3 regions of the Chromobacterium sp. INPA-IVC genome follow, and region 2 is predicted to be linked to each of the others. Evidence: predicted binding sites of a transcription regulator. Region 2 holds the regulator's gene; each other region holds the start of a gene.
The links. The regulator HrcA, encoded in region 2, represses chaperone genes, less so after heat shock. The targets are predictions, from matches to a motif close to ATTAGCACTCGNNNNNNNCGAGTGCTAAT.
Positions count from the first base shown of each region.

Region 1: rpoH (RNA polymerase sigma factor RpoH) is a predicted target of HrcA. The motif match lies at 2,301-2,329, and genes of this name have one in related genera.
Region 3: groES (co-chaperone GroES) is a predicted target of HrcA. The motif match lies at 4,115-4,143, and genes of this name have one in related genera.

Region 1 is NZ_JBTNLS010000008.1:90,919-97,826, reverse strand. Features, by position in the region: gene ACX17K_RS16160 (PglL family O-oligosaccharyltransferase) at 1-1,321, shown strand, start outside; gene rpoH (RNA polymerase sigma factor RpoH) at 1,407-2,270, opposite strand; gene ftsX (permease-like cell division protein FtsX) at 2,399-3,307, opposite strand; gene ftsE (cell division ATP-binding protein FtsE) at 3,304-3,957, opposite strand; gene ftsY (signal recognition particle-docking protein FtsY) at 4,021-5,178, opposite strand; gene rsmD (16S rRNA (guanine(966)-N(2))-methyltransferase RsmD) at 5,416-5,970, shown strand; gene ACX17K_RS16130 (YfhL family 4Fe-4S dicluster ferredoxin) at 6,078-6,329, shown strand; tRNA gene ACX17K_RS16125 (tRNA-Tyr) at 6,469-6,553, shown strand; tRNA gene ACX17K_RS16120 (tRNA-Gly) at 6,607-6,680, shown strand; tRNA gene ACX17K_RS16115 (tRNA-Thr) at 6,707-6,781, shown strand; gene tuf (elongation factor Tu) at 6,821-6,908, shown strand, end outside.
Region 2 is NZ_JBTNLS010000003.1:448,535-455,442, reverse strand. Features, by position in the region: gene alaS (alanine--tRNA ligase) at 1-1,712, opposite strand, end outside; gene ACX17K_RS07550 (SRPBCC family protein) at 1,776-2,234, opposite strand; gene recX (recombination regulator RecX) at 2,238-2,696, opposite strand; gene recA (recombinase RecA) at 2,696-3,748, opposite strand; gene hrcA (heat-inducible transcriptional repressor HrcA) at 3,905-4,927, shown strand; gene mltB (lytic murein transglycosylase B) at 4,960-6,000, shown strand; gene dnaX (DNA polymerase III subunit gamma/tau) at 6,098-6,908, shown strand, end outside.
Region 3 is NZ_JBTNLS010000012.1:24,378-31,285, reverse strand. Features, by position in the region: gene gmd (GDP-mannose 4,6-dehydratase) at 1-251, opposite strand, end outside; gene ACX17K_RS20730 (glycosyltransferase) at 532-1,308, opposite strand; gene ACX17K_RS20725 (alpha-1,2-fucosyltransferase) at 1,305-2,162, opposite strand; gene ACX17K_RS20720 (MraY family glycosyltransferase) at 2,290-3,387, opposite strand; gene groES (co-chaperone GroES) at 4,209-4,496, shown strand; gene groL (chaperonin GroEL) at 4,544-6,184, shown strand; gene rfbC (dTDP-4-dehydrorhamnose 3,5-epimerase) at 6,279-6,821, opposite strand; gene rfbA (glucose-1-phosphate thymidylyltransferase RfbA) at 6,846-6,908, opposite strand, start outside.

The DNA.
Region 1 (6,908 bases), on a different contig from region 2:
CGGTTCCCACCCCACCAGCAATATCTTCGGCCATATCGGCCAGCGCAACCAGTACGCCCATTACCTGATGTGGTCGGTGGTGTCCGGCGTCTACCTGTTCGCCGTCGGCCGCCTGGGGCGCGGCTGGCTGGTCGCGCTGGTGTTGTGGATGGCGCTGATGCTGGGCTGGGCCGGCTCGCGCACCATCCTGCTCTATCTGGTGGCGCTGTCGGCGCTGGCCGGCTTGTGGCACTGGCGCGGCCGCGACGAGGCGTCGCGCCGGATGATGCTGGCGATGTGGGCCGCTTCCGGCACGATTCTGGCCGCCCAGTTCGCGCTGCCGTTGTTCAATCACCTGATTTCGCTGCTGACCCACTCCGATGTCGAGAACGCGTCCGGCATCGCGCGGCTGGCGGCCAACGGCGACGATATGGGCGCGCGCCGCTTCGCCGAGATGCACAAGGCCTGGATGACCTTCCAGGCGCATCCGCTGTGGGGCGTGGGCTGGTCGCAGTACGCGGCGGAAAGCGTGCGCCTGCAGCCGCTGCCGCAGTTCGCCGCGGCCGGCTACAACAGCGGGCTGTTCACCAACGCCCACAATCTGCTGATGCAGCTGCTGGCGGAGATGGGCGGCGTGGTGACCGCGCTGGTGGTGGCCGGCTTCGTCTGGACGGTGCTGCCGTTCTTCCGCCGCAAGGCCGAGCCCGAAGGTGTGTTGGCGCTGGGCTGCGTCGCGGTGACGCTGACCCACAGCATGCTGGAGTACCCGCTGTGGTACTACTACTTCCTGGCGATGCTGGTGGTGTTCATGGCGATGGCGCCGCGCAGCGAGCGCCCGCTGGCCTGGCCGCTGCGGCTGCCGTTGCTGGCGGCGCTGGTATGGGTGGGCTGGCTGTCGATCAGCACCTCCTCCATGTTCTGGGAGCTGGTGAACCTCTACGTGCCGACCGGCAACGCGGCCAAGGACAAGGTCCGCACCGAGCGCCTGGTCGAAATCGTCGAAACCAAGCCCTTGTTCGCCTACCACGCGCTGTACACGCTGGACGATTATCTGCCGGTTAACCGGGACAATTTGAAGCAAAAGCTGGCGCTGGAAGACCGGCTGACCGAGTTCCGCCCTTATCCGGATGTGATGCTGAAGCGCGCCCAGCTGGAGGTGCTGGCTGGCAAACAGGCCAAGGCCGAGCAGACGCTGCGCACCACGCTGGCATCGTTCCCGACCTATGCCGGCCAGTTCCTGGAGACGCTGGGCGATCAGGAGCCGGCCTGGGCGCCGCTGCGCAAGATCAGCCGCGACGCCTACGACAAGCTGCCGGCGAAGTTCCGCACGTTGCAGGAGTGATGGTTTTCCTCCGCGCAGGATGGCGGAGGGAATAAAAAAGCCGCTCGAATCTTCGAGCGGCTTTTTCGCGTCCGGCGGCGCGGGATCAGTTGTCGAGCACCACGCCTTCGCTGAGCGCGGTTTTCATCTTGGTCAGCGCCTTGGCCTCGATCTGGCGGATGCGCTCGGCCGACACGCCGAACTCGGCGGCCAGCTCATGCAGCGTGGAGCCGCTGTCGTCGGCCAGCCAGCGCGCCTCTACGATGCGGCGGCTGCGGGCGTCCAGCGTGGACAGCGCGTATTCCAGGCCTTCCGACTGCAGATGGTCGAAAGCGCGGCGCTCCAGCGCGCGGGTCGGCTCGCTGTGGCTGTCGGCCAGCCAGTCTATCGGCGCGTAGCTGTCCTCGTCGTCGCTGTCGGCCAGCAGGGAGATGTCCTGGCCGTTCATGCGGATTTCCATTTCGCGCACTTCCTCGGGCTTGACGCCCAAGTCGTTGGCGATGGATTTGGCTTCCTGCTCGGACAGCGCGGAGAAACCGCTCTTCATGCTGCGCAGGTTGAAGAACAGCTTGCGCTGCGGCTTGGTGGTGGCGATGCGCACCAGGCGCCAGTTGCGCAGGATGAATTCGTGGATCTCGGCCTTGATCCAGTGGATGGCGAACGAGAACAGGCGCACGCCGCGGCCCGGCTCGAAGCGCTTCACCGCCTTCATCAGGCCGATATTGCCTTCCTGGATCAGGTCGGCTTGCTGCAAGCCGTAGCCGGCGTAACCGCGCGACACGGACACCACCACGCGCAGGTGCGACAGCACCATCTGCCGCGCCGCTTCCAGGTCGTTTTCCTGCTGGAAACGGGTCGCGAGTTCGGTTTCCTGCTCCGGCGTCAGCATGGGCACGCTGTTGACGGCCTGGATGTACTGTTCCAGGCTGCCGCTGGTCGACGGGACGGGAAGGGCAAATGTTGTGTTCATTGCGATGGCTACCTCCTTGGGTAGTGCTATGTTAGCACTCGAGTATTGAGAGTGCTAGCAGCGAAAGGTTCCCGAGTCAATGATATTTAACAATCGGCCCGATAGTTGAAACCTTTCGCTTGTCATTTTTACTTCGGCTCCACCTTGCGTAGGTGGTGGTCGGCCGCCAGCCGCGCGCCCAGCATCGCCAGCGCGGCGGAGATGCCGATCAGCGCCGCCAGCTCCGGCAGGTTCAGCGCGCGCAGCTCCACCCGCTCGCCGTACAGCATCGCGAACTCGCTGATGGCCGGGTTGGCCATCGCGGCCAGCCAGCAGGACAGGCCCCAGGCCAGCAGCGCCGCCAGCACGCCCTGCCAAAGCGCGTGATACAGGAAGGGGCGGCGGATGAAACTGTCGGTGGCGCCGATCAGCTTGGACACCGCGATCTCGTCCTGGCGGGCCAGGATCTGCATCCGGATCGCGTTGTGGGTGACCAGCACCAGCGCCAGGCCCAGAGCGGCGGCCAGGAACCAGGTCAGCTTCTTGCCCATCTCCACCATGCCGTACAGGCGCTTGGCCCAGCTGGCGTCGAATTGCGCCAGCTCCACCATCGGCAGGCCGGACAGCTCCTTCTGCAGCATGTCCAGCTCGCGCGGCTCGAGAGACTTGGGCGTCACCACGAAGGCGTCGGGCAGCGGGTTGCCTTCCAGGCCGTCGGACAGGCCGGACAAGCCGTTGCGCTTTTCAAGATCCTGCAGCGCCTGGCCCTTGCTGACGAAGGAGAAGCTCTTCACCTTGGGGTGGTGCGACAGCGTGCTGTTGACGGCGGCGATGTCGGCCTGTTCGGCTGTCTGCTCCATGAACAGCGTGATCTGCGGCGTGGCGGTCAGGCGGCCCACCCATTCCTGCACGCTGTTGACCGCGAGGTAAAGGGACAGCGGCAAAGCCAGCGCCAGCGCCAGCATCAACAGGGTCAGCAGGCTGCCGAAGGGCTGGCGGACGATCTTGGCCAGCGCCTGCTTGGCGCTCTGCCAGTTCAGATAGAGAAAGTGTTTCATGCGGCGAACTGTCCTTCCCTCAGGCGGATGATGCGGCGGCCGTAATCTTCCATCAGCGTTTCGTCGTGGGCGGAGATCAGCACGGTGACGCCCACCTGATGGAAGGACTTGAACAGCTCCATGATGTCCAGCGCGTAGGCGCGGTCCAGGTTGGCCGACGGCTCGTCCGCCAGCAGGATGCTGGGGCGGTGGACTACGGCGCGGGCGATGCACAGCCGCTGCTGCTCGCCGCCTGACAGCCGGATCGGCATCATTTTTTCCTTGGGCAGCAGGCCCACCTTGTCCAGCGCCGCGCGCACGCGCTTGGCGGCGTCGCGGCGGTCGAAGCCGATGATGTCCAGCGGCAGCATCACGTTGTCGAACACGCTGCGGTCGAACAGGATCTTGTGGTCCTGGAACACCATGCCCAGATGCTGGCGCACGTAGGGCACTTGGCTGGCGCGCAGCTTGGACAGGTTCTGGCCATTGACGATGACGCCGCCGCTGGTGGCGCGCTCGATGCCGGCGATCAGCTTCAGCAAGGTGGACTTGCCGGCGCCGGAGTGGCCGGCGAGAAACACCATTTCGCCGGTTTCTATGGTGAACGACAGGTTCTTCAGGGCTTCGTTGCCGCCTGGATAGCGCTTGGTGACCTGGTCGAACTGTATCATTGAGAGGTTTCCCGCTTGTTGGCTGAGAAAAGGCGGCCGCGCCTGCGGCCGCGAATCATGGTTTTATTCGAACAGCGCGTCGATGTAGTCGCGGCTGTCGAACGGCCGCAGATCATCGATGCTTTCGCCTACGCCGACGAAGCGCAGCGGAATCGGCCGCTGTTTGGCGATGGCGGCGATCACGCCGCCCTTGGCGGTGCCGTCCAGCTTGGTCAGGATCAGGCCGGTCAGGCCCAGCGCGTCGTCGAAGGCCTTCACCTGGCTGACGGTGTTCTGGCCGATATTGGCGTCCAGCACCAGCACCACTTCGTGCGGGGCGTCCGGCAGCGCCTTCTGGATCACGCGCTTCACCTTCTTGATCTCTTCCATCAGGTGCAGCTGCGTAGGCAGGCGGCCGGCGGTGTCGGCCAGCACGATGTCGATGCCGCGGGCGACGGCGGCCTGGATCGCGTCATAGCAGACGGCGGCGGAGTCGCCGCCCTGCTGAGCGATCACGGTGACGTTGTTGCGCTCGCCCCAGGCGATCAGCTGTTCGCGCGCGGCGGCGCGGAAGGTGTCGCCGGCGGCCAGGAGCACGCTTTTGCCCTGGCTTTGGTAGTACTTGGCCAGCTTGCCGATGGAGGTGGTCTTGCCGGCGCCGTTGACGCCGGTCATCATGATCACGAACGGCTTCTTGCCTTCCACGTTCAGCGGCACTTCCAGCGGGCCGATCAGATCCTGCAGCGAATCCTTCAGCGCGCCCTTCAATTCGGACGAATCCTTCAGGCCCTTCAGCGACACGCGCTCGCGCACGTCCTGCAGCAGATGGACGGTGGCGTCCATGCCCATGTCGGCGGTCAGCAGCACCGTTTCCAGTTCTTCGTACAGGTCTTCGTCGATCTTGCCGCCGCCGAACAGGCCGGCCAACTGCTTGCCCAGCCGGTCGCGGGTCTTGGCCAGGCCGGCTTTCAGCCGCTCGGTCCAACTCATTTTCTTCAGCGGCGTCGGCGCTTCTTCGACCGGCGCGGCGGGCGCGGCCGCAATCGGCGCTGCCGGGGCCGGTTCGGGGGCAGCCGGCGTGTCTGTCGTCATCGCCGGCATCGCGTCGAGCTGAGGCGCCGCGGCCGGGGCGGGGTCATGGGCCTCAAACGAGGTGGGCGCTTGTTCCGGCGCGGCCTGCGCCGGGATTTCGATTTGCGGCGTTTCCGCCGGCTTGGTCTTTTTCTTGAAGAAGCTAAACATGCGTGAATGGGCCAGAAAAGCGGTAAATGGCTAAGATTGTATCCTCAAACGCCGCCGAGCACAGAATCGGCTGGCGATGCGTGGTCGGAAAACTGCGGCGTCGCTGGAAACATATATAAGGAATAGTTGCCGAATTTCGCCGCCGGCGCGACAGATTCGCCGCCCGGCGCGCGGGAATGAGGCGCTAAAGTCCTGATCAGGTTAAACTCTCGCGCTTGTCCCTAGAGTTTAGCTTTCATGAGTCAGACACGTAATAAGGTCAGAATCATAGGCGGCGACTACCGTCGCCGCCTGTTGCCTTTCCCCGAAGCCGAAGGCTTGCGGCCGACGCCGGACCGCGTGCGCGAGACGCTGTTCAACTGGCTGGGCCAGGATTTGTACGGCAAGAGCTGCCTGGATCTGTTCGCCGGCAGCGGCGCGCTGGGCTTCGAGGCGGCGTCGCGTTCGGCGCGGCGGGTGGTGATGGTGGAGAAGTCGCGCAAAGTCTATGAGTCGTTGCAGGCCAACCGCCAGTTGCTGCAGGCCGGCACGCTAGACGTGGTCGCAGGCGACGCGCTGCTGTATCTGAAGAACAGCCGCGAAACCTTCGATGTGATCTTCCTGGATCCCCCGTACGACTCCGACCTGCTGCCGCGGGCGCTGCCGCTGGCGCTGGAGCGCTTGTCAGAAGAGGGCGTGCTGTATGTCGAGGCGCGGCAATGGCCGGATGAGTTGCCGGAAGGCCTGGCGGCGCTGCGGCGCGACAAGGCGGGCATGGTCCATTACGGCCTATTGAGCCGCCAGCCTGGATAGGAGCGTCGCGGCGGGGAGTTTGCGCCTATGGATATAACCAGCGCGAACTTGCGACCCCGGGCGGCGGGTGACAGAATTCATGTTGTGGAATACCTGAGGAAATTACTATGTCTTTGATGATTACCGACGAATGCATCAACTGCGACGTCTGTGAGCCGGAGTGCCCGAACAACGCGATCTCCCAGGGCGAGGAGATCTACCAGATCGACCCGGAATTGTGTACCCAGTGCGTCGGCCACTACGACGAGCCGCAGTGCCAGCAAGTCTGTCCGGTCGATTGCATCCCCCTGGATCCGTCCCGCGAGGAGACCCAGGATGAGCTTCACCAGAAATATCTGAAGATTTCCGGCAAGGCCTGATCAAGCTAAGTTATTGAAGCAAAATGGAATGCCCCGCAGGTCGCGGGGCATTTTTTATTTTTCGGCGAAAAAGTGAAGTTTTTTTCGCAAAAGGTGTTGACGATCAGGCGGGTCATCTATAATATTCGGGTCTCTTTCAGGAGGGATTCCCGAGCGGTCAAAGGGATCAGACTGTAAATCTGACGGCTCTGCCTTCGAAGGTTCGAATCCTTCTCCCTCCACCAGAATTAGATGAAGCGCTTGGCAGTGAAGTTAAGCTGTCTTGTTGTAAAGCCAGGCGGGTGTAGCTCAATGGTAGAGCAGAAGCCTTCCAAGCTTACGACGAGGGTTCGATTCCCTTCACCCGCTCCAAGCGTCTGATTGTAGCCTGTTTAAGGGCCCATGTAGCTCAGGGGTAGAGCACTCCCTTGGTAAGGGAGAGGTCGGCAGTTCAATTCTGCCCATGGGCACCACCAATTTTATTTGCTTGTTTCGTATTCAGGAAATTTGCCATGGCTAAGGAAAAGTTCGAGCGGACCAAACCGCACGTAAACGTCGGCACCATCGGTCACGTGGACCATGGTAAAACCACTCTGACCG
Region 2 (6,908 bases):
AGCAGGTGGGTGGCGGAGTGGTTGCGGGCGCTGGCCTGGCGCTGGTGCAGGTCGATGGTGGCGGTGACGGAGTCGCCCACCTTCAGCGCGCCGCGGGCGAGCGTGCCCTTGTGGCCGAAGGCCGCGCCCTGGATTTTCTGGGTGTCGGCCACGTCGAACAGCGCGGCGATGCCGCCGGCGGCGGAGATTTCGCCGACGTCGCCCACCTGGCCGCCGCCTTCGGCGTAGAAGGCGGTGTGGTCGAGGACCACGATGCCCTCATCGCCGGCGGACAGGCTGTCGACCGGCTCGGTGCCCTTGTACAGCGCCAGGATCTTGGCGTCGACGCTGCTCTTGTCGTAGCCGTGGAAGCGGGTGTCGTCGCCGTTGTAGGCGATTTTGCCGCTCATCTTGAAGTTGGAGCCGGCGCGGCCGCGCTCGCGCTGCGCTTCCATCGCGCGCTCGAAGCCTTCCAGGTCGGCGTGGATGCCGCGCTCGCGGCAGATGTCGGCGGTCAGGTCCACGGGGAAGCCGAAGGTGTCGTACAGCTTGAAGATGGTGTCGCCGTCCAGAGCGGTCTTGCCGCCTTCCAGCGCGGAGTCCACCAGGCCCATGCCGATTTCCAGCGTCTCGGCGAACTTGATCTCCTCGGCGCGCAGAGCGTCTTCGATATGCGCCTGCTTCTCGCGCAGGTCCGGATAGGCTTCGCCCATCTCGGCGACCAGGTCGGCGACGATCTTGTGGAAGAACAGGCCCTTCTGGCCCAGCTTGTAGCCGTGGCGGATCGCGCGGCGGGCGATGCGGCGCAGCACGTAGCCGCGGCCCTCGTTGGACGGCAGGATGCCGTCGGCCACCATGAAGGAGCAGGCGCGGATGTGGTCGGCGATCACTTTCAGCGACGGCACGTCCTGGCTGTACGCCACGCCGGTTTCGCGGGCGGCGGCGCGCACCAGACAGGCAAGCGCGTCGGTTTCGTAGTTGGACTTGACGTGCTGCAGCACGGTGGACAGGCGTTCCAGGCCCATGCCGGTGTCGACCGACGGCTTGGGCAGCGGGTGCAGCGTGCCGGCGTCGTCGCGGTTGAACTGCATGAAGACGTTGTTCCAGATCTCCATGAAGCGGTCGCCGTCTTCGTCCGGGCTGCCCGGAGGGCCGCCGGCGACGGACGGGCCGTGGTCGAAGAAGATTTCGGTGCACGGGCCGCAGGGACCGGTGTCGCCCATGGTCCAGAAGTTGTCGGACGCGTACGGCGCGCCCTTGTTGTCGCCGATGCGGACGATCTTGTCGGCCGGCACGCCTACGGTGTTGTGCCAGATGTCGTAGGCTTCGTCGTCGGTGGCGTACACCGTCACCATCAGCTTGTCCTTCGGCAGCGCCAGCCATTGCTCGCCGGTCAGGAATTCCCAGGCGAAGGTAATGGCGTCGCGCTTGAAGTAGTCGCCGAAGCTGAAGTTGCCCAGCATTTCGAAGAAGGTGTGGTGGCGCGCGGTGTAGCCGACGTTTTCCAGGTCGTTGTGCTTGCCGCCCGCGCGCAGGCATTTCTGGCTGGTGGTGGCGCGGGTGTAGTCGCGTTTTTCAAAGCCCAGGAACACGTCCTTGAACTGCACCATGCCGGCGACGGTGAACATCAGCGTCGGGTCGTTGCCGGGGATCAGGCTGCTGGAGGGAACTACCTGGTGGCCTTTGGAGGCGAAGAAATCCAGGAATTTCTTGCGAATTTCAGAGGTTTTCATGATTTTCGGTCAATTTTCAAAATCTGGTCCGGGCGCCGTGCCAGGACGAATCCATCGATTGTGTCAAGCCGGGGCCTGGCTGGCAAGCGCTTCGCAGCGCCGCTTCAAGGCCTGGTTCATTTGCAGGAAGCCTTGGCGGGCGCGCTCCAGCAGTCCGTCGCCGATCAGCGGCAGCAGAATGCCGGAAAAATTCTCGTCGTGATGCAGGCGGGTGCCGCCGCCGTCCAGGGGCTCCAGCCGGAAGCGGTGCTCGCCGTCCAGCAGGCCGGGCAGCAGCAGCTTGCCGCGCCAGGCCATCAGGCTGCCGGCGGCGAATTCGCTCAGCCGCGGCCGGAAGGTCAGGCGGCGTCCGCCTGGCGGATGGAGAGTGGCCACCAGCCGGGCGCCGGCTTCGTGGCGGCCATGCAGGCCGACGATGAACGGGTTCCATTCCGGGTAGCGCCGCCAGTCGGTCAGCACCTGCCATACCCGCTCCGGGCTGGCGGCGATGTCGATTTCGGTGGCGATGCTGCGCGTTGCCATGGCTCAGTCCTCGTAGAAGTCGTCGTCTCCGCCGCCCGCCAATACCTGGCGGATCACGTCGGCGGGAAAGCCGCGCTGCGCCAGGAAGCGGTACTGCTTGGCCTTTTCCGCGGCGTCGGCCGGCAGCCGGCCGAATTTCTTGCGCCACTGCGCGCGCGCGCTGGCGAGATCGTCCTGGCCGGACAGCGCCTCGCGTATGGTTTCGCTGCCCACGCCGCGCTGGCGCATTTCCTGCGCGAGGCGGCGGCTGCCGAACTTGGCGCCCTTGCTACTGGCGAACTGGCGGGCGAAGCGGTCGTCCGACTGCCAGTCGGCGGCGGCCAGTTCGTCCAGCGCCGCGTTCAGCTCATCCTCGCTGTCGGCAAAAGGCGCGAGCCGCCGAACCAGTTCCTGCCGGGTGTATTCCCGGCGGGACAGCAGTTCGGCGGCTCGCGCCTTCAGGCTTTTGCCTTCCGCCGCCATCAGGCGTCGAAGGCGTCGTCGGCGAACTCTTCGTCGCCCTGGGCTTCGTTGATCTCGATCTTGATGCCCACCGCTTCGCGGATCTTGCGCTCGATCTCCTCGGCGATGGCCGGGTTGGACTTCAGCCATTCGCGGGTGTTGTCCTTGCCCTGGCCGATCTTCTGGCCGTTATAGGCGTACCAGGCGCCGGACTTGTCGACGAAGCCGTGCTTGACGCCCAGCTCGATGATTTCGCCCTGGCGGGAGATGCCCTCGCCGTACAAGATTTCGAAATCGGCCTGGCGGAACGGCGGGGAAACCTTGTTCTTCACCACTTTGACGCGGGTGTCGTTGCCGATCACTTCCTCGCCCTTCTTGATGCCGCCGGTGCGGCGGATGTCCAGGCGCACGGAGGCGTAGAACTTCAGCGCGTTGCCGCCGGTGGTGGTTTCCGGGTTGCCGAACATCACGCCGATCTTCATGCGGATCTGGTTGATGAAGATCACCAGGGTGTTGGTGCGCTTGATGTTGCCGGTCAGCTTGCGCAGCGCCTGGCTCATCAGGCGGGCTTGCAGGCCGACGTGGCTGTCGCCCATCTCGCCTTCGATTTCCGCCTTCGGCACCAAGGCGGCCACCGAGTCGATCACGATCAGATCGACGCCGCTGGAGCGCACCAGCATGTCGCAGATTTCCAGCGCCTGCTCGCCGGTGTCCGGCTGCGAGATCAGCAGGTCGTCGACCTTGACGCCCAGCTTTTGCGCATATTGCGGGTCCAGCGCGTTTTCCGCGTCGATGTAGGCGCAGGTGCCGCCCAATTTTTGCATCTCGGCCACTGCTTGCAGACACAGGGTGGTCTTGCCGGACGACTCCGGGCCGTAGATTTCCACCACGCGGCCGCGCGGCAGGCCGCCGACGCCCAGCGCCAGGTCCAGGGTCAGCGAGCCGGTGGAGACCACCTGCAGGTTCTCGTTGATCTGGTTGTCGCTCATGCGCATGATCGAGCCCTTGCCGAACTGCTTTTCAATCTGGGAGAGGGCGGCGGCCAGCGCCTTGCTCTTGTCTTCGGAAGCCATGCTGTCTCCAATGGGGTAGTCGGACCAATGATGGGGGCGATTATCGCAGAAAACCAGAGGGCTAACAGCAGCTTGGGGAGGGCGGTTTTCGTGCCATGGTCGTAAAGCCGCGCCACGCCCCCTTTTGGCGCGGTGCAGGATGTGTACAATGGGGACATGATGAACGAACGCGCCCAACATTTGCTGAAGGCGCTGATCGAACGGTACATCGCCGACGGTCAGCCGGTGGCCTCCAAGACTCTGTCGCTGCTGCCCGGGGTGGAGTTGTCGTCGGCCACGGTGCGCAATGTGCTGGCCGATCTGGAAAACATGGGCCTGATCGCCTCGCCGCACACTTCGGCGGGCCGGATTCCCACCGCGCGCGGCTACCGGCTGTTCGTCGACCGGCTGCTGACGATACGGCCGCTGGACGAGCTGTCGCGTCACGAGCTGGAGGCCAATCTGCAGCCGGACAGCCCGCAGCGCATCGCCCAGGCGGCGTCGTCGCTGCTGTCCGAGCTGACCAGCTTCGCCGGCGTGGTGCTGACGCCAGAGCGCAGCGATGTCGCCTTCCGCCAGATCGAATTCCTGCGCCTGTCCGAACGGCGGGTACTGATGATATTGGTGACGCTGGACGGCGACGTGCAGAACCACCTGTTGAACACCGAGCGCGACTATACGCCGTCCGAACTGGTGGAGGCCGGCAACTTCATCAACCAGCATTACGCCGGACAAGGCCTGAGCGCCGTCACGTCGCGGGTGGAGGGCGAGCTGCGGCAGCTGCAGGGCGACATCGCCGAATTGATGGCCGCCGCGGTGAGGCTGGGCCAGCAGACCCTGGCCAAGCGCAACGAGGACGTGGTGGTCAGCGGCGGCTCGCGGCTGCTGCAGGTGCACGACCTGTCCGACGACCTGTCGCGGCTGCGGGAGCTGTTCGGCGTGTTCGAGCGCAAGACCGAGCTCCTGAAGCTGCTGGCGCAAGGGCGCGAGGCGCAGGGCGTGAACATTTTCATCGGCGAGGAGTCAGGAGTCATAACGCTGGACGAATGCTCGGTGGTGACCGCGCCCTACTGCATCAACGGCCAGGTGGTCGGCACGCTGGGCGTGGTCGGCCCCACCCGCATGGCCTACGAGCGGGTGATTCCCATCGTCGACATCACCGCCCGCCTGGTCAGCAACGCGCTGTCCTTCCGCGAATGAACTCGAGCCATACCGAAAAAGAAAGCAGAATCATGAAATCGATGTTGAAACTGGCCATCGCCGCCGCTTTGGCCGGCGCGGCCTTCACCGCTCCGCAAGCCCAGGCCGACGCCGCCTTTCTGGCGCGCCCCGACGTGCAGCGCTACATCGACGAGCAGGTGGCCACAGGCCAGTTCAACCGCCCCGAGCTGGAGGCGGTGTTCGCCAATGTGGAACTGAAGCCCAACATCATCCGCATCCTGGACAAGCCGTCCACCTCGCGGCCGTGGTACCAGTTCCGCGCGACGACCGTCAACGACAAGCTGATCGTGGACGGAGCGGCGTTCTGGCAGGACAACGCCGACGCGCTGGCGCGCGCCGAGCGCGAGTATGGCGTGGCGCCGGAAGTGATCGTCGCCATTCTGGGCGTGGAAACCCATTACGGCCGCAACACCGGCAGCTTCCGGCTGGTGGACTCGCTGTCCACCATCGGCTTCGACTACCCGCGCCGCGCCGAGTACTTCCGCGGCGAATTGACCCAGTTTCTGCTGCTGGCCAAGGAGGAGGGCAAGGACCCGCTGACGCTGAAAGGCTCCTACGCCGGGGCGATGGGCCTGCCGCAGTTCATGCCGTCCAGCTACCGCAAGTGGGCGGTGGATTTCGACGGCAGCGGCCACCGCGACATCTGGAGCAACCCGCACGACGCGATCGGCAGCGTCGCCCATTACTTCCAGCTGCACGGCTGGAAGCGCGGCGACGACATCGTGGCGCCGGCCAGCGTGGCGCCGGAAGCCCAGGTCGACAAGCTGCTGGCTGACAAATTCAATCTGCACTACACGGTGGGCGATCTGCGCAAGATGGGCGTGGCGCCGCAAACGCCGCTGGCGGACGACGTGCCGGCGGTGCTGTTCTCGCTGGAAACCGCGCCCGGCGTCACCGAATACTGGCTGGGCCTGAACAATTTCTACGCGATCACCCGCTACAACCGCAGCACGCTGTACGCCAAGGCGGTGCAGGAAATCGCCGGCCAGCTGCGGCAGCGCTACTACGCGTCGCTGGCGCAGCGGCCGGACCCGGCCTCCGCCGCGCAGTAAGGCGCGGGCTTTCGCAACAAGACGCCGGCGCCGCCTGGGAGGCCGCGCCGGTGAAACCTGTCGCCTTGCGCGGCAATTGCCATTAAAATCCGCCCCCATGAGCTATCAAGTCCTTGCCCGCAAGTGGCGCCCCAAACGCTTCGCCGACCTGGTCGGCCAGGAGCACGTGGTGCGCGCCCTCTCCAACGCCCTGAAAGAGCAGCGGCTTCACCACGCCTACCTGCTGACCGGCACCCGGGGCGTAGGCAAGACCACCATCGCCCGGATTCTGGCCAAGAGCCTGAACTGCGAAACCGGCACAACGGCCGAGCCCTGCGGCGAATGCCAGGCCTGTCGCCAGATCGACACCGGCCGCTTCGTCGACCTCTTGGAAATCGACGCCGCGTCCAACACCGGCATCGACAACATCCGCGAAGTGCTGGAAAACGCCCAGTACGCGCCGACGATGGGCCGCTTCAAGGTCTACATCATCGACGAAGTGCACATGCTGTCGAAGAGCGCGTTCAACGCGATGCTGAAGACGCTGGAAGAGCCGCCGGGCCACGTCAAGTTCATCCTGGCCACCACCGATCCGCAGAAGGTGCCGGTGACGGTGTTGTCGCGCTGTCTGCAGTTTTCCTTGCGCAACATGACGCCGCAACAGGTGTCGACCCATCTGGCCCACATGCTGGACGTCGAGGGCATTCAGTACGAGGCGCCGGCTTTGGCGCTGCTGGGCCGCGCCGCGTCCGGCTCGATGCGCGACGCGCAGTCGCTGCTGGACCAGGCCATCGCCTACGGACTGGGCGAGGTCAAGGAAGACGGCGTGCGCGCGATGCTGGGCGCGGTGGATCGCCGCTACCTGTTCACCCTGCTGCAGGCGCTGGCCGCCGCCGACGGCCCGGCGCTGATGGCCGAGGCCGATCGCC
Region 3 (6,908 bases), on a different contig from region 2:
TTGTACACCTCATCAGGTTGAACCTCAGATAATATCCGAGTCAGATTAGATGAGTCGGTTAAATCGCCATAATGCAGCTTTATTCTTGCATCTTGATTGTGCGGATCTTCAAATATATGATCTATTCGTTGGGTATTAAAAGAGGATGCGCGTCTTTTGATGCCATGGACCTCATAACCCTTCTCTAATAAGAATTCAGCCAGGTAGGAACCATCTTGACCTGTGATACCGGTGATAAGAGCTTTTTTCATATGAGTCTCATCTAAAATTTAATTGGGTTTGTGAGGGTTGTTCTGAATTGGTAATTTAAAATTTCCGACGAAAGAAATAATGCAATCCTTCATCTCAAATACTTTATATGCCCAGTTATAAAGGCGTATAGTTGCAGTATGTTATGGCTAACGAAAGTGGCTGCCAGCCATAACGGTTAAATATTTAAATAATTGAGCAGGCTGCCTGAAACGGCATTGCCCGGCAGCATGTTAATAGTCGACATGCGAACGAGGGCCGCATGTGAGTTGGGCGGTACGATTATTTTTTTATAAAGCGAACGTATATAAAGGCAACAAATCCACGAGCGACTCCCAGCAAGTATTGAACATTGCCTTTTAGTAAGAACTCTCTTATTTTTAACGAACTATCAAAAGCAAAAATATTATAAGCGTTACTTTTATTTGTCGCTTGGCCTTTATGGATACGATACTTCAGCAGAGGCTCACTTATATTTGAAAATTTAAAGTTGCCGAGACGACTTGCTCGAATCCATAAATCATAGTCTTCAGAAAGAGACCCATACATATAGCCGCCTAGGGCGGTAATGACTTCTTTTTTTACCATTATGGTTGGGTGGGCCAAGTTACACCGGAAGGGAAAGCTACTCACTATTGAGGAATGATCTAACGGATAGTTTGAGTATCCGATGGATTCTGATTCCTCATTTATATATTCAACATTGGATCCTAAAATAGACAACTCAGGCATGCTGGAAAAGTAGTTTACTTGTTTTTCTATTCGATCTAAGGTTGAAATATCATCAGAATCCATGCGTGCAATGTATTCGCCTTGCGATAAGTGAACCCCAAGATTAAGAGAAAATGGTAGGTACTTGATAGATGTTCTGATGACTTTTGTTTTTTGATCCTGATGTTTCAGCAGCAATGAATAGAAACTATCCTCGCAATTGTTGGCAATAATGATTAGCTCTAATTTCTTGTATGTCTGGTTTTTAATGCTTTGTATTGCTTCTTCTAGATGAGGGTTATTTTTATTGACAGGGAAAATAACCGAGACAAGAGGGCTCTCTGTCATAATTTTATCCATTCATCCGGTATTATATTGGCACTGCTCAAATCAGTCTTAAACCATGATTTGGGGGCCACTACGATCTTATTTTCATTTTTTCCTAACCATGCGCCCCACCAACTGAAAGTGCTATTTGCAATTATGTGATTTCTGCAATTAGTCATTAAATTAAGTTCATCAATAGCAGTCGTATTGCTATCTGAGACGTAAAAGACATTTTCTTGCAAGCCAATCATCTGTTTGGCAGATTCGATATCGTCAGAGAAAATAAAAAATGTAGGATTGTTGATCTTTTTTTTCATCAATTCCATTGCGTTGAAGTAATAATCTTCATCCAAATAATGGTATATTTTTTGGGCTATTGCATTGGAGGTGTAATCGCCTCTTCTTATATGTAGGGAAACGGAGTTTACACTTTCCATCTGAGCTATAATTTTTTGAGAGTGTAAAGAGATAGGGGTAATTATTTCTAGCTCTCTAAATATAGTCTTACTATGAGTCTTGAAATAATTTTCCGACTGCCAATATCCAATATAAAGAGTGTCTAGTTTGCTACGCAATGAAATCGGGCTGTGCTTGTTGGATTTCTCATGATGAATTTTTAAAAAAAAGCGAGAAAATAATTTTATTTTTCTAGATAAAGACACTTTCCAAGATGGGAACTTCTGGCTTTGCTTTTCGTTAAGTAAGGAAGCATTGATGTTGAAATTGTTTAAACAGTAGCCAGTGTGAATTTTTTCAGCATCTAGTCTGCGCGTGTCTAGGCACAGATCTACTCCACTCTCGATGGCAAGGGCGCGTCCAAATGCATATTGGAAAAGTTGATTGCCTAAGCCGCCTGCTAATTGGATAAGTATCATATTAAATAAATCTTAAATTTCATACGTGCCCTGATTTTGATCAGGACACTGTTGCAGGTTAACTAACTTAGCTAAACAGAGCTTCTCGATGTATTGAGTTATGGGCGGGTATTTTATTGCCTGAAGATTAAGAAGATTTGTGTAGTAATAACCAACGAGGCGTACGAAAGCGGATAATCATCCGATAGAGTTGAATATATGTAGCCATAAATGCGATTACAAAACCTATTAATACTGGTGTGTTGTTCCAGAACAGCATGGCAGGCGCAACTGAAAATGATGACAATGCCCAGAGATACGGCGAAGTTAGGCTATTGCGTTGTGTCAGATGCACTGCGTCTTTTGAGCCTACCATCCAGCGAACAATACGTTTGTATACCAACATGTGTAGATGCAAGCCGTCAGGTATTCCGGGGGACATTCCGCGGAGGAATTTTTTTCTATAAATCGAGTACACTGTTTCGAAAACAGGGTAGATAACGCAAAGTAATGGAAACCATGGGGAAACTTCATGGTGTCTGCCTACGAGCAAAACGGCGACCTCAGCAACCATGAAGCCGACAAGATACGCTCCTCCATCACCGGCAAAAATTAGCCCTCGGGGAAAATTCCAAAAAAGAAAGCCAGCAATGGCTCCTATCATGGTAAAACATAAGCCCATTAATTCAATATCGTGAACCTTAAATGCGACATAGGCCATGGCTAGAAAAATAAATATGGCAACTACGCCAGATAGCCCATTGTAACCATCAATAATATTTACGGCATGAGCGACGCCCCCTACTGCAATCATTGTCAAAAGCAGGGATAGGAGCCACCAGGAACTTAAGGCTGTATCAATTCCAGGAATATCTAGTCTTGAGAGATTTGCTTGGGCTAAGAAAAAGGCCGCAGCCGCTGCTGCGAAGGTTGCCAGCAATCTCGTGCCTGGCCCAACTTTCTTGGTTATATCCTCCATGAGACCCGTGAGAAATGCGGGTAGAGACGCCAGCAGTAGTAGTGGAGTCGTCCAAGATCTTGTCAAAAAGAATATTGTGATTATGCCAACAATTAGGCCCGCCATGACTGCAATGCCGCCGATGCGCGGAACAGGGGTTGCATGAAATTTTTGGACGCCAGATAAATCATGGTCGGCAGAAAATTTCTCATGGAAGTGAGAGAAATGAATTAGAATTGCACCGATAATTAATGAAAAGAGTATCGAGTTTAACAGTGCTAGAAGCATATTTTTCTCATGATAAAAATGCTAAAAGTTTTTCAAACAATCTGAAGAAATGATTGTCTCACAACGATTGCTACAAATGAAGCTGCGCTGTTTCGTTGTGCGCAGGTCAAATTGCATAAGGCGACGCTGCGCAAGCAGGATACCACGCTCATGCTGAGTTCGGTGTTCCCTTGCGTTTTAAACGTATGATTGATTTGTGTGAATATTGTTTGAGTTCTTGTCCGGCTTTCGTATCGCACAGGGATCTTAATCATCTTATCGTTCTGAACAGCGGCGAGGGCGTTGAGCAACAGCCACGAACAATGTTACTGATAGGTGTCTTTGAGAGGCAATAAAATAGCTGCTTTTGAAGGTGGGGCGGCTCAATCGCTTGTAGCATAAATGAGGCATAACCTTGTGTCGGAAGCCTCAGGGTTGCTTTGGCGCGATGGAACGGATCCCGTTTGTGGCTATCCTGCCGTTTTACGACTTTCAATGGCCACAAGATAGCGAGTGGTTGTTATCTTTATTGAATTTTCACCTAGAAAATGCTTCAAGAAAGTTTAACAGGGTGAGAGGGTAGTGGTCGCGATTTCTGCTCCATCTTGAGCTTGTTACTCATATCGCATTGATGGCTGAAGCCTGAGGTGAGGCGAGCAGACTCGTCTTTGTAGGTAATTTCGTCCAGGATGGCACGGCGCAAAATTGACGCGCGGAGCTCTTGAAAACCCGGCTTCTCATCCCTATTATTAGCACTCGTGATGGTCGAGTGCTAAGCTCTCGATCGCAACCAACACTACCTGATGTTCCACTCTCAACAGCCAATGTAATAGGAGAGATCAATGGCAATTCGTCCCCTGCACGACCGTGTTGTTATCAAGCGCCTCGAGGCTGAAGAAAAGACTGCTTCCGGCATCGTTCTGCCGGGCGCAGCCGCCGAGAAACCGGACATGGGCGAAGTCCTGGCGGTTGGCAACGGCAAGATCCTGGAAAACGGCGAGCGCCGTTCCTTGGAGCTGAAGGTCGGCGACAAAGTGATCTTCGGCAAGTATTCCGGCCAGACCGTCAAGGTCGACGGCAACGAAGTCCTCGTGATGCGCGAGGAAGATGTAATGGGCATCGTCGAGTAATCCGACCCTTATCTCAACTTCAAAAATAGATTCTGGAGATTTCGAGCATGGCAGCTAAAGACGTAAAGTTTGGTGAATCCGCGCGTAGCAAGATGGTGGCCGGCGTCAACATCCTGGCCGACGCGGTCAAAGTTACCCTGGGCCCGAAAGGCCGCAACGTGGTGCTGGACCGCTCCTTCGGCGCGCCGACCATCACCAAGGACGGCGTATCCGTCGCCAAGGAAATCGAACTGAAGGACAAGTTCGAGAACATGGGCGCGCAGATGGTGAAGGAAGTGGCTTCCAAGACTTCCGACGTGGCCGGCGACGGCACCACCACCGCCACCGTTCTGGCTCAGGCCATCGTGCAGGAAGGCATGAAGTACGTCGCCGCCGGCATGAACCCGATGGACCTGAAGCGCGGCATCGACAAGGCCGTGGTGTCGCTGGTGGGCGAGATCGCCAAGATCGCCAAGCCGTGCGCGACCTCCAAGGAAATCGCCCAGGTGGGTTCCATCTCCGCCAACTCCGATTCCGACATCGGCGAAATCATCGCCAATGCGATGGAAAAAGTGGGCAAGGAAGGCGTGATCACTGTTGAAGACGGCAAGAGCCTGAACAACGAGCTGGACGTGGTGGAAGGCATGCAGTTCGACCGCGGCTACCTGTCCCCGTACTTCATCAACAACCAGGACAAGCAGATCGCTGCGCTGGACAATCCGTTCATCCTGCTGTTCGACAAGAAGATCTCCAACATCCGCGACCTGCTGCCGGTGCTGGAGCAAGTGGCCAAGTCCGGCCGCCCGCTGCTGATAATCGCCGAAGACGTGGAAGGCGAAGCGCTGGCTACGCTGGTGGTGAACACCATCCGCGGCATCCTGAAGGTTGTGGCTGTCAAGGCACCGGGCTTCGGCGACCGCCGCAAGGCCATGCTGACCGACATCGCCGTGCTGACCGGCGGCGAAGTGATCGCCGAAGAAGTCGGCCTGACCCTGGAAAAGGCTAGCCTGGACCAACTGGGCCAAGCCAAGCGCGTGGAAGTGGGCAAGGAAAACACCACCATCATCGACGGCGCCGGCGAAGCCACCACCATCCAGGCGCGCGTGGGCGAAATCCGCAAGCAGATCGAAGAAGCCACTTCCGACTACGACCGCGAGAAGCTGCAAGAGCGCGTGGCCAAGTTGGCCGGCGGCGTTGCCGTGATCAAGGTCGGCGCAGCCACCGAAGTGGAAATGAAAGAGAAGAAGGCCCGCGTCGAAGACGCGCTGCACGCCACCCGCGCTGCGGTTGAAGAAGGCGTTGTGCCTGGCGGCGGCGTAGCCCTGCTGCGCGCCCGCGCTACTCTGGAAAGCCTGAAGACCGACAACGTCGATCAGGAAGCCGGCGTGAAGATCGTGCTGCGCGCGATCGAAGCGCCGCTGCGCCAGATCGTCAAGAACGCCGGCGACGAGCCGTCGGTTGTCGTGAACAAGGTGCTTGAAGGCAAGGGCAACTTCGGTTACAACGCTGCCAGCGGCGAATACGGCGACATGCTGGAAATGGGCGTGCTGGACCCGGCCAAGGTGACCCGCTCCGCTCTGCAGCACGCGGCTTCCGTAGCCGGCCTGATGCTGACCACCGACTGCATGATCGCCGAGCTGCCGGAAGACAAGCCGGCCGCAGGCATGCCGGACATGGGCGGCATGGGCGGCATGGGCGGCATGATGTAAATCGAGCCGTACAGGCGGGCATGCTCTCATGTCCGCCGAAACAAACAGCCCCGCGGCGTATGCCTGCGGGGCTGTTTGCTTATGAGGCTGCGCTTCAGCTCTTCAGCGAGACGAACGGCGCGCCGGCCTGGTCTTTAGCCGACAACGTGGGCGCGCCGCTCAGCGGCCAGGGAATCGCCAAGTCCGGATCATCCCAGGCTATGCTGCGCTCCAGCTCCGGATGCCAGTAGTCGGTGGTCTTGTATAGAAACTCCACATCGTCGCTCAGCGTGAGGAAGCCGTGGGCGAAGCCGGCGGGTATCCACAGCTGGCGCTTGTTGGCGGCGCTCAACTCCGCGCCTATCCATTTGCCGAAGGTCGGAGAGCCTGAGCGGATGTCGACGGCAACGTCGAACACGGCGCCGGCGACGACGCGCACCAGCTTGCCTTGCGGGTGTGGATCCAGTTGATAATGCAGGCCGCGCAGAACATTTTTGCCGGAACGGCTGTGGTTGTCCTGCACGAAGGCGACCGCATGGCCGATGGCTTGCTCGAAGCGTTGGTGGTTGAAGCTTTCGAAGAAAAAGCCGCGCTCATCGCCGAATACCTTGGGTTCGATGATTTTGACTTCAGGGATGCCGGTGTCGATTACGTTCATGGTGCTTATTCTGCTTCGCTTGGTTTAGTTCGCGATCATCGTCAGCAAATAACGGCCGTAGCCAGTTTTCTGCAGTGGTTGAGCCAG